Regions from separate parts of the Bacillus sp. NPDC093026 genome, predicted to be linked through region 1. Evidence: riboswitches for the same ligand, from Rfam matches in the RefSeq annotation. Region 1 holds a riboswitch; the other holds the start of a gene.
What was found. A riboswitch is a leader RNA that binds a small molecule or an ion and turns the genes downstream of it on or off. The one in region 1 is predicted to bind thiamine pyrophosphate.
Positions count from the first base shown of each region.

Region 2: linked by a shared signal. The riboswitch ahead of tenA (thiaminase II) and the one ahead of thiC (phosphomethylpyrimidine synthase ThiC) in region 1 are both predicted to bind thiamine pyrophosphate.

Region 1 covers NZ_JBIVPN010000005.1:78,467-84,457, reverse strand. Annotated here, with positions in the region: gene nadC (carboxylating nicotinate-nucleotide diphosphorylase) at 1-479, shown strand, start outside; gene nadA (quinolinate synthase NadA) at 466-1,575, shown strand; gene safA (SafA/ExsA family spore coat assembly protein) at 1,707-2,879, shown strand; gene ACIQCE_RS12365 (YhcN/YlaJ family sporulation lipoprotein) at 3,013-3,639, shown strand; TPP riboswitch at 3,914-4,022, shown strand; gene thiC (phosphomethylpyrimidine synthase ThiC) at 4,148-5,905, shown strand.
Region 2 covers NZ_JBIVPN010000001.1:691,822-697,812, forward strand. Annotated here, with positions in the region: gene ACIQCE_RS03540 (thiazole synthase) at 1-167, opposite strand, end outside; gene thiS (sulfur carrier protein ThiS) at 172-375, opposite strand; gene thiO (glycine oxidase ThiO) at 372-1,484, opposite strand; gene tenI (thiazole tautomerase TenI) at 1,468-2,085, opposite strand; gene tenA (thiaminase II) at 2,060-2,770, opposite strand; TPP riboswitch at 2,851-2,960, opposite strand; gene ACIQCE_RS03565 (RluA family pseudouridine synthase) at 3,430-4,296, opposite strand; gene ACIQCE_RS03570 (NAD kinase) at 4,341-5,141, opposite strand; gene yjbM (GTP diphosphokinase) at 5,206-5,835, opposite strand; gene ACIQCE_RS03580 (UPF0738 family protein) at 5,869-5,991, opposite strand, start outside.

The DNA.
Region 1 (5,991 bases):
CGAGAAAAACAACGCCTGGATTGCGCATGCTAGAGAAATATGCAGTGAAAGTAGGAGGCGGAAAGAATCATCGATTTGGCTTATCAGATGGTGTGATGATCAAAGATAACCATATTGCAGCATGCGGTTCGATCCGTGAAGCTGTAGAAAAAGCAAGAACTTATGCTGGTCATATGGTAAAAATAGAAGTGGAAATTGAAACAGAAACGCAACTAAAGGAAGCAATTGAAGCGAAAGCAGATGTCATTATGTTTGATAACTGTTTACCAGATCAAGTAAAACGGTTTAAACAAATGACGCCAGAGACGATCTTGACAGAGGCATCAGGAGGGATCACGTTAGACACCTTGCCAAACTACAGGCATACAGGCGTAGATCTCATTTCCCTTGGCTTTCTCACACATTCTGCACCGTCATTTGATTTCAGTATGAATATGGAATTTAGTCACAAAGGGGGATCAACTCATGTCCATGCTTGATTTGTTAACAAATCAAAACGAGACCATGATGCCGGATGAATATAAGCACCGCTCTTATGACGAGATGAAAAAGCGAGTGATAGAAATAAAACAAGCTTTTGGTGAAAAACTTTTTATTCCAGGCCATCATTATCAAAAGGACGAGGTGATTCAATTCGCAGATGCGACGGGAGATTCTTTGCAGCTTGCGCAAATAGCGGCTGATAATCATAAGGCGGAATACATCGTCTTCTGCGGCGTTCATTTTATGGCTGAAACGGCTGATATGCTGTCAAAGAAGAACCAACACGTGTTGTTACCTGATATGAGAGCGGGCTGCTCAATGGCGGATATGGCGAATATGAAACAGACCGACAGAGCATGGGAAAAGCTCACAGATTTGTTTGGTGATACGATTCTTCCACTTACTTATGTGAATTCAACGGCTGCTATCAAAGCATTTGTTGGCAAACATGGCGGTGCTACTGTCACCTCTTCAAATGCCAAAAATGTGCTAAAGTGGGCACTCACTCAAAAAGAACGGATTCTCTTCCTTCCTGACCAGCATTTAGGACGTAATACTGCCTTTGATTTAGGTATTCCTTTAGAGCAAATGGCTGTGTGGGACCAGATAGAAGAGAAGCTCATCACCGATCAGCCTCTTCACAACATCAAAATGATTTTATGGAAAGGTCACTGCTCAGTACACGAGAAGTTTACGATCAAGAATATAGAAGAAATGAGAAAAAGGGATCGTGACATTCAAATCCTCGTTCATCCGGAGTGTACGCATGAGGTGGTGAGAGCATCAGACTTTGCTGGTTCAACGAAATTTATTATTGATACAATTGAACAGGCTCCACCTGGAAGCAAATGGGCGATTGGTACTGAAATGAATTTGGTCAAGCGTATTATAGATCAACATCCAGACAAACAAATTGAATCACTGAACCCAGATATGTGTCCGTGTTTAACGATGAACCGCATTGATTTGCCTCATTTATTATGGTCATTGGAAAGCATTGAAAAGGGCGAGCCGGTCGGTTTGATTCAGGTCGAAGAAGAAATCACAAAAGAGGCATTGCATGCACTGAATCGAATGTTGACCATTAGATAATCAAGTTTCCCCTCCTACAAGAAAACAAGTTTTTATCATATTGGCTTGTAAATATGCATAAATTTATATTGAAACATATTGTACTTCTGACATAACCGATACGTTCACGTTTTGCATAGGAGGGGAAAACGTTGAAAATTCATATTGTGCAAAAAGGAGACTCCCTTTGGAAAATTTCTAAGAAATATGGAGTCGACTTTCAAGAATTGAAAAAACTAAATTCACAGCTCAGTAATCCAGATTTGATTATGCCTGGTATGAAAATTAAGATTCCATCTAGTGGTGTCCCTGTGAAAACAGATCAGCACAAAGCAAAAGAAATGCCAAAGCCTAAAGAACATCCGTATGTGAAAGAAAAGCCTAAGGATGTCGTTCAAGTTCAAGACACAACGCCTAAAGAAAAGCCAAATGAGCCGGTTCCGTATGTACCGCCAGTCCCAAAGATAGAACAGCCAGTTTTCCCGCAAGTAGATGTGAACTATTATCAGACCAATCTTTATCAACCATTCACGCCTCCTCCAAAAAAAGAACATCATGAGAAAAAAGATCACTATCATGAAAAGAAAGATGATGTTCATGAGAAAAAGGATCACAAGGACCATTTTCATCATGAACATAAAGAGCATGAAAAAGATGAGGTGGCTAAGGGATATGATCCGTTCATTCATATTCCACAACAAAAAGAGGAGGGGAAAAACATGGAACATAACAATGACCCAAATCTGCCTAATTTCCCGCAAATGCCGAATGTAGGAGGAGCGAATGTAGGGGGAATGGCTGAAAATAAAGATCATCACCAACATCATCATGAGCAGTATGATCCTTATTATGGTTATGGCAGTTATACGCCGCCTGCTATGTATCCATATCCACAGCAATTAGTACCTGCTTCACCTATTTTACCGGGTTCAGGATTTTGTTATCCCGTTCAACCGTATTATCATCATATGATGCCGTATCCTTACCATGCTCAGCCATACTATCCGGCATATCAAGCGCCAGCTTATTATGGAGAAAATTATGAACATCAAGTAAATGATGGACACCATTTGCATCATCATATGCATCCAAATGCAAATGCCAACATGAATCAAGGTTTTTATCCAAATGGACCAAATGAAGCGTATGGCAAGGAAGACTGTGGCTGTGATGATGGCATGAAGCAACAACATCATCAACCATGGATGGGATATTATCCAAACCCTGTTCCTTATGGACAAATGGGTGCATATCCGCAGCATCCCATGCAGCAAAATCCAAATCAATCTGTTTTCGCAAGACCAGAAGAAGACGAAGAAGATTAGTGAACAAAGGGACGATCTCAATCGTTCCTTTTTTAGTTTATAAATGCCAGCTTGTTTTTCTCCTCAACTGTGCATGCTAAAAAAGAGCCTGTTTTGCGCTCATGAGATTGAATTAGCACAGGGGGTTTTTCGTTTGAAACAAAAATGGCAAACAACGATCGCATTATTGCTTCTTCCCATTGGTTTAACTGCATGTGGTGCAAATGACAATGCGGGTGTAGATACACGCTATAATCAATCAGGTCAACCTGTTGGTTATCATTCAAATCAACAGTCGACAGAAAATCATCAAGATCATCAAGGACCAGTTTCCGAGCTCATGGAAGGCATGAGAGAAAATACAACGAATGTTGATAACCGTGCACGTCCTCAAACTCAAACAGATGATCAATCCAGAATGCCGCTCACTGGCGGAGATGGACGCTATAGTCATGGAGACATGAATTATCATCAACAAATGTCGTTCTCTGGATATGATAAACAAGAGAATGTTCAGCGTTCAAGAAAAATTGCAAACCGTGTCAATAAAATGAACCACGTGGCAGACTCACAAGTAATGGTAACAGATGAAAATGTGTATATTGCCATTAAATCGGATGGACGTCTCACATCAAAGGGAATATCCCAAATAGAAGAAGCAGCCAATCGCTATGCGGATGGAAGATCTGTACAAGTCTTCAAAGATGAAGGCGTATTTACACGTTTTCGTGACATGAGAAGAACTCAATTTGAAACAGGTCAAACAGGCATGACGCGATAACAAGTGTTAAAAATGAAAAGGCTAAAGACAAAGTGTTCATGACATTTTGTACTTTAGCCTTTTCATTAAAAACAAACCTTAACCCTTAAATAACAGTAAATTGGAGTAGTGGATTTTTGCCAATAATGGAGATTCACTTCATTATTGTCTAATTCATGACTTTTCTTGTAATGAGAAAGTGTTCTATTGAAATTGTGTATAGGAAATAGGAACTATTTTCCTGAATGTTCTTTTTTTCATTTTGCACCTATGCTACACTGATGTGGAAGTAAATAAAAGTAACTAGGGGTGCCCTTTCATAGGGCTGAGAGAGAAGTGAGGCTTCTTAACCCTTTGGACCTGATCTGGCTCGTACCAGCGTGGGGAAGTTGAAGATAATACATGAGTCATTGAAATGACATTCATGTTTGTTCTGACGACTAACCAGGTTCTAAACAAGAGCCTGGTTTTTTGCTGGTGCTGATTCAATCCTGTCCTTTTACTGATTAAGAGAAGGGGAGAACAGCAAATGAAACGAAAAACAATTTTACAGTCAAACCAACCATTTATGTCAAGCTTTGACGGCAGTAAAAAGGTATATGAGCAAGGCTCAAGACCTGACATTTTAGTGCCGAAAAGGGAAATTACACTCTCAAATACGGTGACTCAAACTGGTGAAACACAAAATGAACCACTTCGCGTCTATGATACAAGTGGACCATATACGGATGAAAACGTTGAGATTGATGTCACAAAGGGATTGAAACGAATGAGAGCGGCATGGATCGCAGAAAGAGAAGACACAGAATCTTACGAAGGGCGTATTGTGAAACCAGAAGATAATGGATATCGTCTCAAGGAAAATCAATTGAATATGGATAATACAAAATTTTCCCATTCACCGCTCCGGGCAAAAAAAGGTGCATGTGTGACACAAATGCATTATGCGAAAAAAGGGATCATCACCCCAGAAATGGAATTTATTGCGATTAGGGAGCAGTTAAGTCCAGAATTTGTGAGAGAGGAAGTGGCCAGCGGAAGAGCGGTCATTCCAGCAAATATCAACCATCCTGAAAGTGAGCCAATGATTATCGGCAAGAACTTTCATGTCAAAATTAATGCGAATATTGGGAATTCAGCGGTGACCTCTTCTATTGAAGAAGAGGTAGAGAAGATGACATGGGCCATTAGATGGGGAGCAGATACAATGATGGACTTATCTACTGGAAAGGACATTCATACAACGAGAGAATGGATTATTCGGAATTGCCCTGTCCCTGTAGGAACTGTCCCGATTTATCAGGCACTTGAAAAAGTCAACGGAGTGGCAGAAGATTTGACGTGGGAAGTGTACAGAGACACTTTAATTGAACAAGCAGAGCAGGGTGTAGACTACTTTACGATTCATGCAGGTGTGCTATTAAGGTATATTCCGTTAACAGTAGACAGGGTAACAGGTATTGTCTCAAGGGGCGGTGCCATTATGGCGAGGTGGTGTCTGGCCCATCATAAAGAAAACTTTCTATATACCCACTTTGAGGAAATCTGTGAAATCATGAAAACGTATGATATTGCATTTTCACTTGGAGATGGGCTGAGACCAGGATCGATTGCCGATGCGAATGATGAAGCCCAGTTTGCAGAGCTAAGAACTTTAGGAGAATTGACTGATATCGCATGGAAACATGACGTACAGGTCATGATTGAAGGACCGGGACATATCCCTATGGATAAAATAAAAGAGAATGTAGATTTGCAGATGGAGATTTGCAAAGAGGCACCTTTTTATACATTAGGACCGCTTACAACAGATATTGCCCCTGGATATGATCATATTACATCAGCAATCGGTGCCGCCATGATCGGCTGGTATGGAACGGCTATGCTATGTTATGTGACACCAAAAGAGCATTTAGGTCTTCCGAATAAAGAGGATGTGAGAGAGGGGGTTATCGCCTATAAAATTGCAGCACATGCAGCTGATTTAGCAAAAGGTCATCCTGCTGCTCAAAAACGTGATGATGCATTATCGAAGGCTAGGTTTGAATTTAGATGGCGAGATCAATTCCACCTTTCTCTTGATCCAGAACGAGCACTTGCATTTCATGATGAAACACTGCCGGCTGAAGGTGCTAAAACGGCTCATTTTTGCTCCATGTGTGGACCGAAATTTTGCAGCATGAAAATCTCTCATGACATCAGGCATCAATCCGATCAAGTACAAAAAGAGATGGAGAAGAAGGCAAAAGAATTTATCAGTCAAGGAAGTCAGATTTATCAACCATAAAAAAGAACCTCTCACTCGTTTGGTGCGAGGTTTTATAAAACGGATGAAAGCTCTTATGACTACATGAAAGAACGTCCTAAGTGCAA
Region 2 (5,991 bases), on a different contig from region 1:
AAAAAATTAGGCTGTGATGCTTCAAAAATATTCATTCTTCGCACAGCAAAGGTCAAAATTTCTGCTCCTGACACATCAACAGCTTCCTTTTGAACCTCAAATGATGGATATTTCCCTGTACCAAGTAATAGTCTTGATGTGAATGTTTTTCCGCCAATGTGTAGCATGATTTCATCCTCCTCCTACAAAGTGAACAATTTCAATCGTGTCATTTGGCTTGATTTCTTCTTTTTGAAAAGCTTCTTTATCAATAATTTCTTGGTTTTTCTCCACAATCACAACTCGGTTTTCAAGTTGATAGGCTGATAAGAGATCAAAAATCGTGCCGTTCTCTTTATCGAAATCAACAATTCTCCCATTCAATTGAATTTTCATACGAGCGATGCCTCCTTTCGGCCAATGCGAAATGCATGAAGCCAATCCTCTTTGACCTGTTGACCTAGTATGAGATTTCGAATAATCTCCCCAGTAATCGGCGCAAGCAGAATACCATTTCGGTAATGCCCTGTAGCAAATAGGATTCGATCGTCTTCTGGGTGCCTTCCAATATAGGGATGTTGGTCGCTTGTAGCAGGACGAAGCCCCGCCCAAAACTGATCAATTGGCATCTGCTTAACTGACGGCATGAGATCAGCTGCTTTTTGAATGACTGCTTCAATACCTCCAAGTGTTGGAACTGCATGCCAGTCATGTGGCTCCATCGTCGCGCCAATGACCAGTTTCCCGCTGTCTCTCTGAACTACATAACAATGGTCATGATAAATGGTGTGTTCAAGTGCTGGACCGTTATTCCATACAGACACACATTCTCCTTTCACTGGATAAAGAGAATGAGATAATCCTAGCTCTTCAAAAAAACGTCCAGACCATACGCCACTAGCCACAGTGAGGTGATCACATGTCCATGTGCCTTGCGTCGTTCTGACAATCAATGCATCTTGATGACGATTCACTTCAACTACTGCTGTATACTCTTTGACTTCCGCCCCATTTCGAACGGCCGCTTGAAAAAATGCACGACATACTGAATAAGGTTCAACATGTACATCATCCTCAATCAGACCTGCCCCAATGATTTTATCTGAAACTTGAGGCATCCGTTTTTTCACACTGCTGGCTTCAAGCCATTGAAACGTAGATAAATGCTGCATTCGGCAAAGAGCACGTTTTTCTTCCTCAGTAAATGCAAGTTTCATCATGCCGTCGCTTGATTTCCGAATGTCAATGCCCGATTCATGTTTTAAATCAATTTTTAATTTTTCGTATAGCGCTTGGCTTGCTCGACCAACCTCAAAGAATATATCCTCATAACCTTCTCCTTCAGCATGTGCACCAAGCATACCAGCTGCTGCGCTCGTTGTTTTCTTCCCTACCTCATACTCCTCGAATACAACAACCTGTTTGCCTGCTTTTGCAAGGTGATACGCTGCTGACATCCCTATGATTCCACCCCCAATAATTGCTACGTCATAATGCTTTTTCATAAGGATTCTCCTTTAGCTTTTCAGAAAAGATTTGCGCCATCATTTTGGGTTCTGCCTGCGTGAAAATACCAGACATGACAGCAATTCCTTTCAATCTTATACGCATCAATTCAGGGATTCGCTTTGGCGTGATGCCGCCAATGACCACCACAGGAATGGTCAGTGCTGAAGCCAGTTCTTCCGCAAGCTTCACGCCTCTTGCTTGTAGTCCCGGTTTACACGCTGTGTCATATACATGCCCAAACATCACATACTCTGCCCCTTCCTTCTCTGCTAGTTTCGCTTCTTCTAACGAATGAACAGACACGCCTGAATGAAGATGAGGAAATTTTTGTCTCAGCTCCTTTGGTGAAAAACTGTGTCCTGGGAGATGTACACGGTGAATATTCGTTAGAAGTGCGACGTCTACTCGGTCATTGATCACCATTTTCTCTTTGGATACCCCTACAGCAAGGAGCCGCTTCACGAGATGAACAAGCTCTCTGGCTGTTTTAGATCGTTCTCGTATATGAATAAAATCAACTTCTGGTTCGATTGCTTTTATTTGCTTCACTAGCTCTTCGGTGGAAAGCGTATCATTTGTCACTGCGTGGAGTTCCACTTGTACCAACCCCATCTAAGCATGCTGTATCCCATTTTTCCTTTTCATACGCCATCTCCCAGAACTGGTATTCATAATAGCTAGAGATCACAAAATTTTCTTTCATATTGGATCGCACATGTTCTGTTGCTTGTTCTGCAAGTTCATCGAAACGGTTAACCTGTTCAAAGACGAGCTCTTTAAACCAATCTCCTCCATATGTTAAAATCCATTCTTGATAAATTGGATGTTGTGGTGTGGTTTGTTTCAATTTTTCACCAACCTCGTAATATAACCAGTAGCACGGCAATAGCGCTGCTAGAACTTCTTCAAATCGTCCACTTTTAACAGATCGGTACATATGTGAGGTATATGCATAAGCAGTTGGAGAAGGCTTAAAATTAGCTAGTGCTTCTTCAGAAATATGAAGGAGCTCTGTAAACTTTCTATGCAGCGATAGTTCTGCTTCATAAGTGCCCTGTGCATGATACGCCATTCTGCCAGTGGTATGTAAGTCCTCACTCATAGCAGCTCCATATGATTGCACTTTTGCAAAATGGGTTAAGTAATACGAATCCTGCATGACGTAATAGGTGAAACGATCAAGTGAAAGCGTCCCATCCCCAATTCCTTTGACAAACGGGTGCGTAAAACTTCCATTCCACCATTTTGCTGCTGCCTCTTTACACTCCTCTGAAAATGTCATGTTCCTCTCCTCCTGTTTTTTATCATATAAAAAAGCCACTTTCCGCATGGAAAGTGGCTTGGAATTTGTAAAAAGCATAGTCAAATACCGCACCACTTCCCTACGCAGGTATGAACCTGTTCAGGTAATGAGGGTCTAAAAGTCTACACTTTTATCTCAGCCCTTTTGAAGGACTCCCCTAGTGGATCATTTATATGGTTTTGTTACTTCTATCTTAATCATGATTTGTTCATTGGTCAAGCGTTCATTGCAACTCTAACTGTACGTTAAAGTTCTGCCACATACACCTTGCAACCAGACACAAGCACTCGATCACCGCTTCTCAGCGTCGCGTCACCATGCGGCATTAAACTGGATACTTCTCTGCAAAAACGCATAAATACGAAATCTCCGATAAAAAGAAAATCCCTCAGCCACATTATAGTCAGATCATTGGCTACTACCAAGAGCTGATCACTCTCATAGACAAACTTGGATACGAACTGAAAAACCGTGGATAGAACAGGCAACTATCTTTGAAAAATCAATGATCTGCCCTTAGAAATCTGGCGTTCGAAAGATTCCAGTCATGAAAAAACTCCCCTAAGGCAAACAGATTTTTTCAGTTCATCTGTCTCCCTTTAGGAGAGCATATCATAGCAGGCTACCAGGTTTATTTTTTATAGGAGCAATGACTGCATGTCCCAAGGCAAAGGAGCCGAAAACGTCATTTGCTCACCTGTCATCGGATGAGGAAAGACAAGGGTTTCACTGTGCAATGCCTGCCGGTCCATTCGCTCTTTAGTACCGCCATAAAGTGTATCACCAATAAGGGGATGACCAATATATTGCATATGCACACGAATTTGATGCGTTCTTCCTGTTTCGAGTACAAGAGACACATCAGACATGTCCAGACCAGTATGTAACGCTTTTACTGTATAATGTGTGACTGCGTCCTGACCATTCTCATCCACCATTCGTTCAATGATACTGTCTCCTTTTCTTGCAATCCGCGCCCTGATCGTTCCTTGCTTCTTTGAAATGATGCCATGTGTAAATGCCCGATACGTACGCTTCACTTCCCCTTTTTTTTGCGCTTTTGATAAAAGACTATGTGCAAAGCGATGTTTGGCTACAAGCATGACACCAGACGTATCACGATCAAGGCGGTTCACCAAATGAACGGTCAGATGAATAGACTGCTGTGCATAATGATGTAGCAGTCCATTTGCAATACTGTTTTCAGGATGCTCTCTAGAAGGAATAGATGGAATAGACGGCTTTTTATTTAGCACGAGCACATGCTCATCTTCAAATAAAATATTAAGCGGAATGTCAACAGGCTTTAACCCTTCACTCACCTTTTCTTCAGGAAATATAATCGTGAGCGTGTCTCCCTCATTTAGTTCGTACCTGACGGTGACATGTTCTCCATTAATGAGCAAATCGCCGCCATCAAACTTAATATCTGTCAGCATTCTTTTCGATATACCGAGATCAATTAAATAGTCTTTTAAAAGCAGCCCCTTTTCTTTCAGTGAAATTGTTTTGGTTAGCTTAAAGTATTCCAGCGAGAACGACCTCTTTCTTATTCTCCTTTTCCAATAAAGGAATCTTGCACTCTTTTCCAAAAAGGAAACGGTCTAAAACGGGCAAAACGGACATTCTCATTAGCCACGCGGCATTGAATGGATTTGACGTCTTTATGTAGCAATGTCAAATGATCAATCGTTACCTGAAAATCCACATCATTAATTGGCTTAATGACACACGTGTGGTGGTCTGGCAAAATAAGCGGTGAACCCACTGTCCGGAAGACTCTGTTATTGATGGATGCCATTTCTGCAAGCTGAATGGCTCTAATGGATGGATGAATAATGGCTCCACCGAGCGCTTTATTATAAGCAGTACTTCCAGACGGCGTGGACAAGCAAAGACCATCTCCTCTAAATGTTTCAAAGAGCTGTCCTCTAATCTCAACATCCGCCACAAGTGTTCCTTCCATGCTTTTAATGGTACACTCATTCATTGCTAAATATTTCTCTTCTTGTCCGCCATCGTTGTACCTGACAATGACTTCAAGGATGGGATATTCAACAATATGATAAGGCGTTTTCGCAATAGCCAGTACAAGCTTTTCAATTTCACTTGGGACCCAGTCTGCATAAAAACCAAGATGCCCCGTATGCACACCGACAAAAGCTGTTTCATTTAGGCGGTTGCTGTAGCGGTGAAAAGCATATAAAAGGGTGCCGTCTCCCCCAACAGTAATGACAAGATCCGGTTCTTCTTCATTTAGTTCCATTCCAAAATCCAGTAAGTAAGTCTGAATTTTATTTTTGAGTGCATCAGATACAGAATTCCCTTTTGAAGAAACTGCAAATTTCATGAATTCTTCTCCTTTTTCACCTCGCTGCGATAAGAGGGCAGCAGCATATTTGATCAAGCACGACTCAGTGATCTGTTTTCTTTTTGCGCGAGAATGCCACCTGTGCTTCCTGAATCTCCCCTCTGATTTCAGACATCTCATCATCAAGAAGAGATGCTGCTTCAGAGGCCCTTTGCAACCGAAGCTTGACCTTCTCCGGTATATTCCCGCTATATTTATAATTAAGAGAATGCTCAATAGTCGCCCAAAAGTTCATGGCAAGTGTTCGTATTTGGATTTCGACCAGTAGCTGCTTCTCCCCATTAACCGTTTGCAGCGGGTATAAAACAACGAGATGATATGATCGGTATCCGCTTTCTTTATGTTCTGCAATATAGTCGCGTTTATCAACAACAACAAAATCTTTTCGTGACTGAAGCATTTTTTTCACGACTTGTATATCTTCTACAAACTGGCACATAATGCGAAGCCCTGCAATATCCTGCATCGTTTCGATTTCATGCATCGGAATGTTTTTGCGCTTTGCCTTTTCCAATATGCTAGCAACGGGCTTCACTCGGCCTGTCACAAATTCTACTGGTGAATGGTCATCCTCGAATTCATACAGCTTTCGAATGCCTTTTAGTTTCACTTTTAATTCTTCGACTGCTTGTTTATATGGTGCGAGGAATTGATCCCATTGTTTTTTGTCCATGAAATTTCCCCCAATTCCAAATACCTAATTATTTCAGAGGAATGTGTTTTTCACTTTCTCTTCCATATCTCCGTAATTGGCATTGTCTTTAATATTGTCAATTAAATAGTTTAATTCCTGATGAAGTTGAATAAGTTCTAGTGTTTTTTGTTCTGC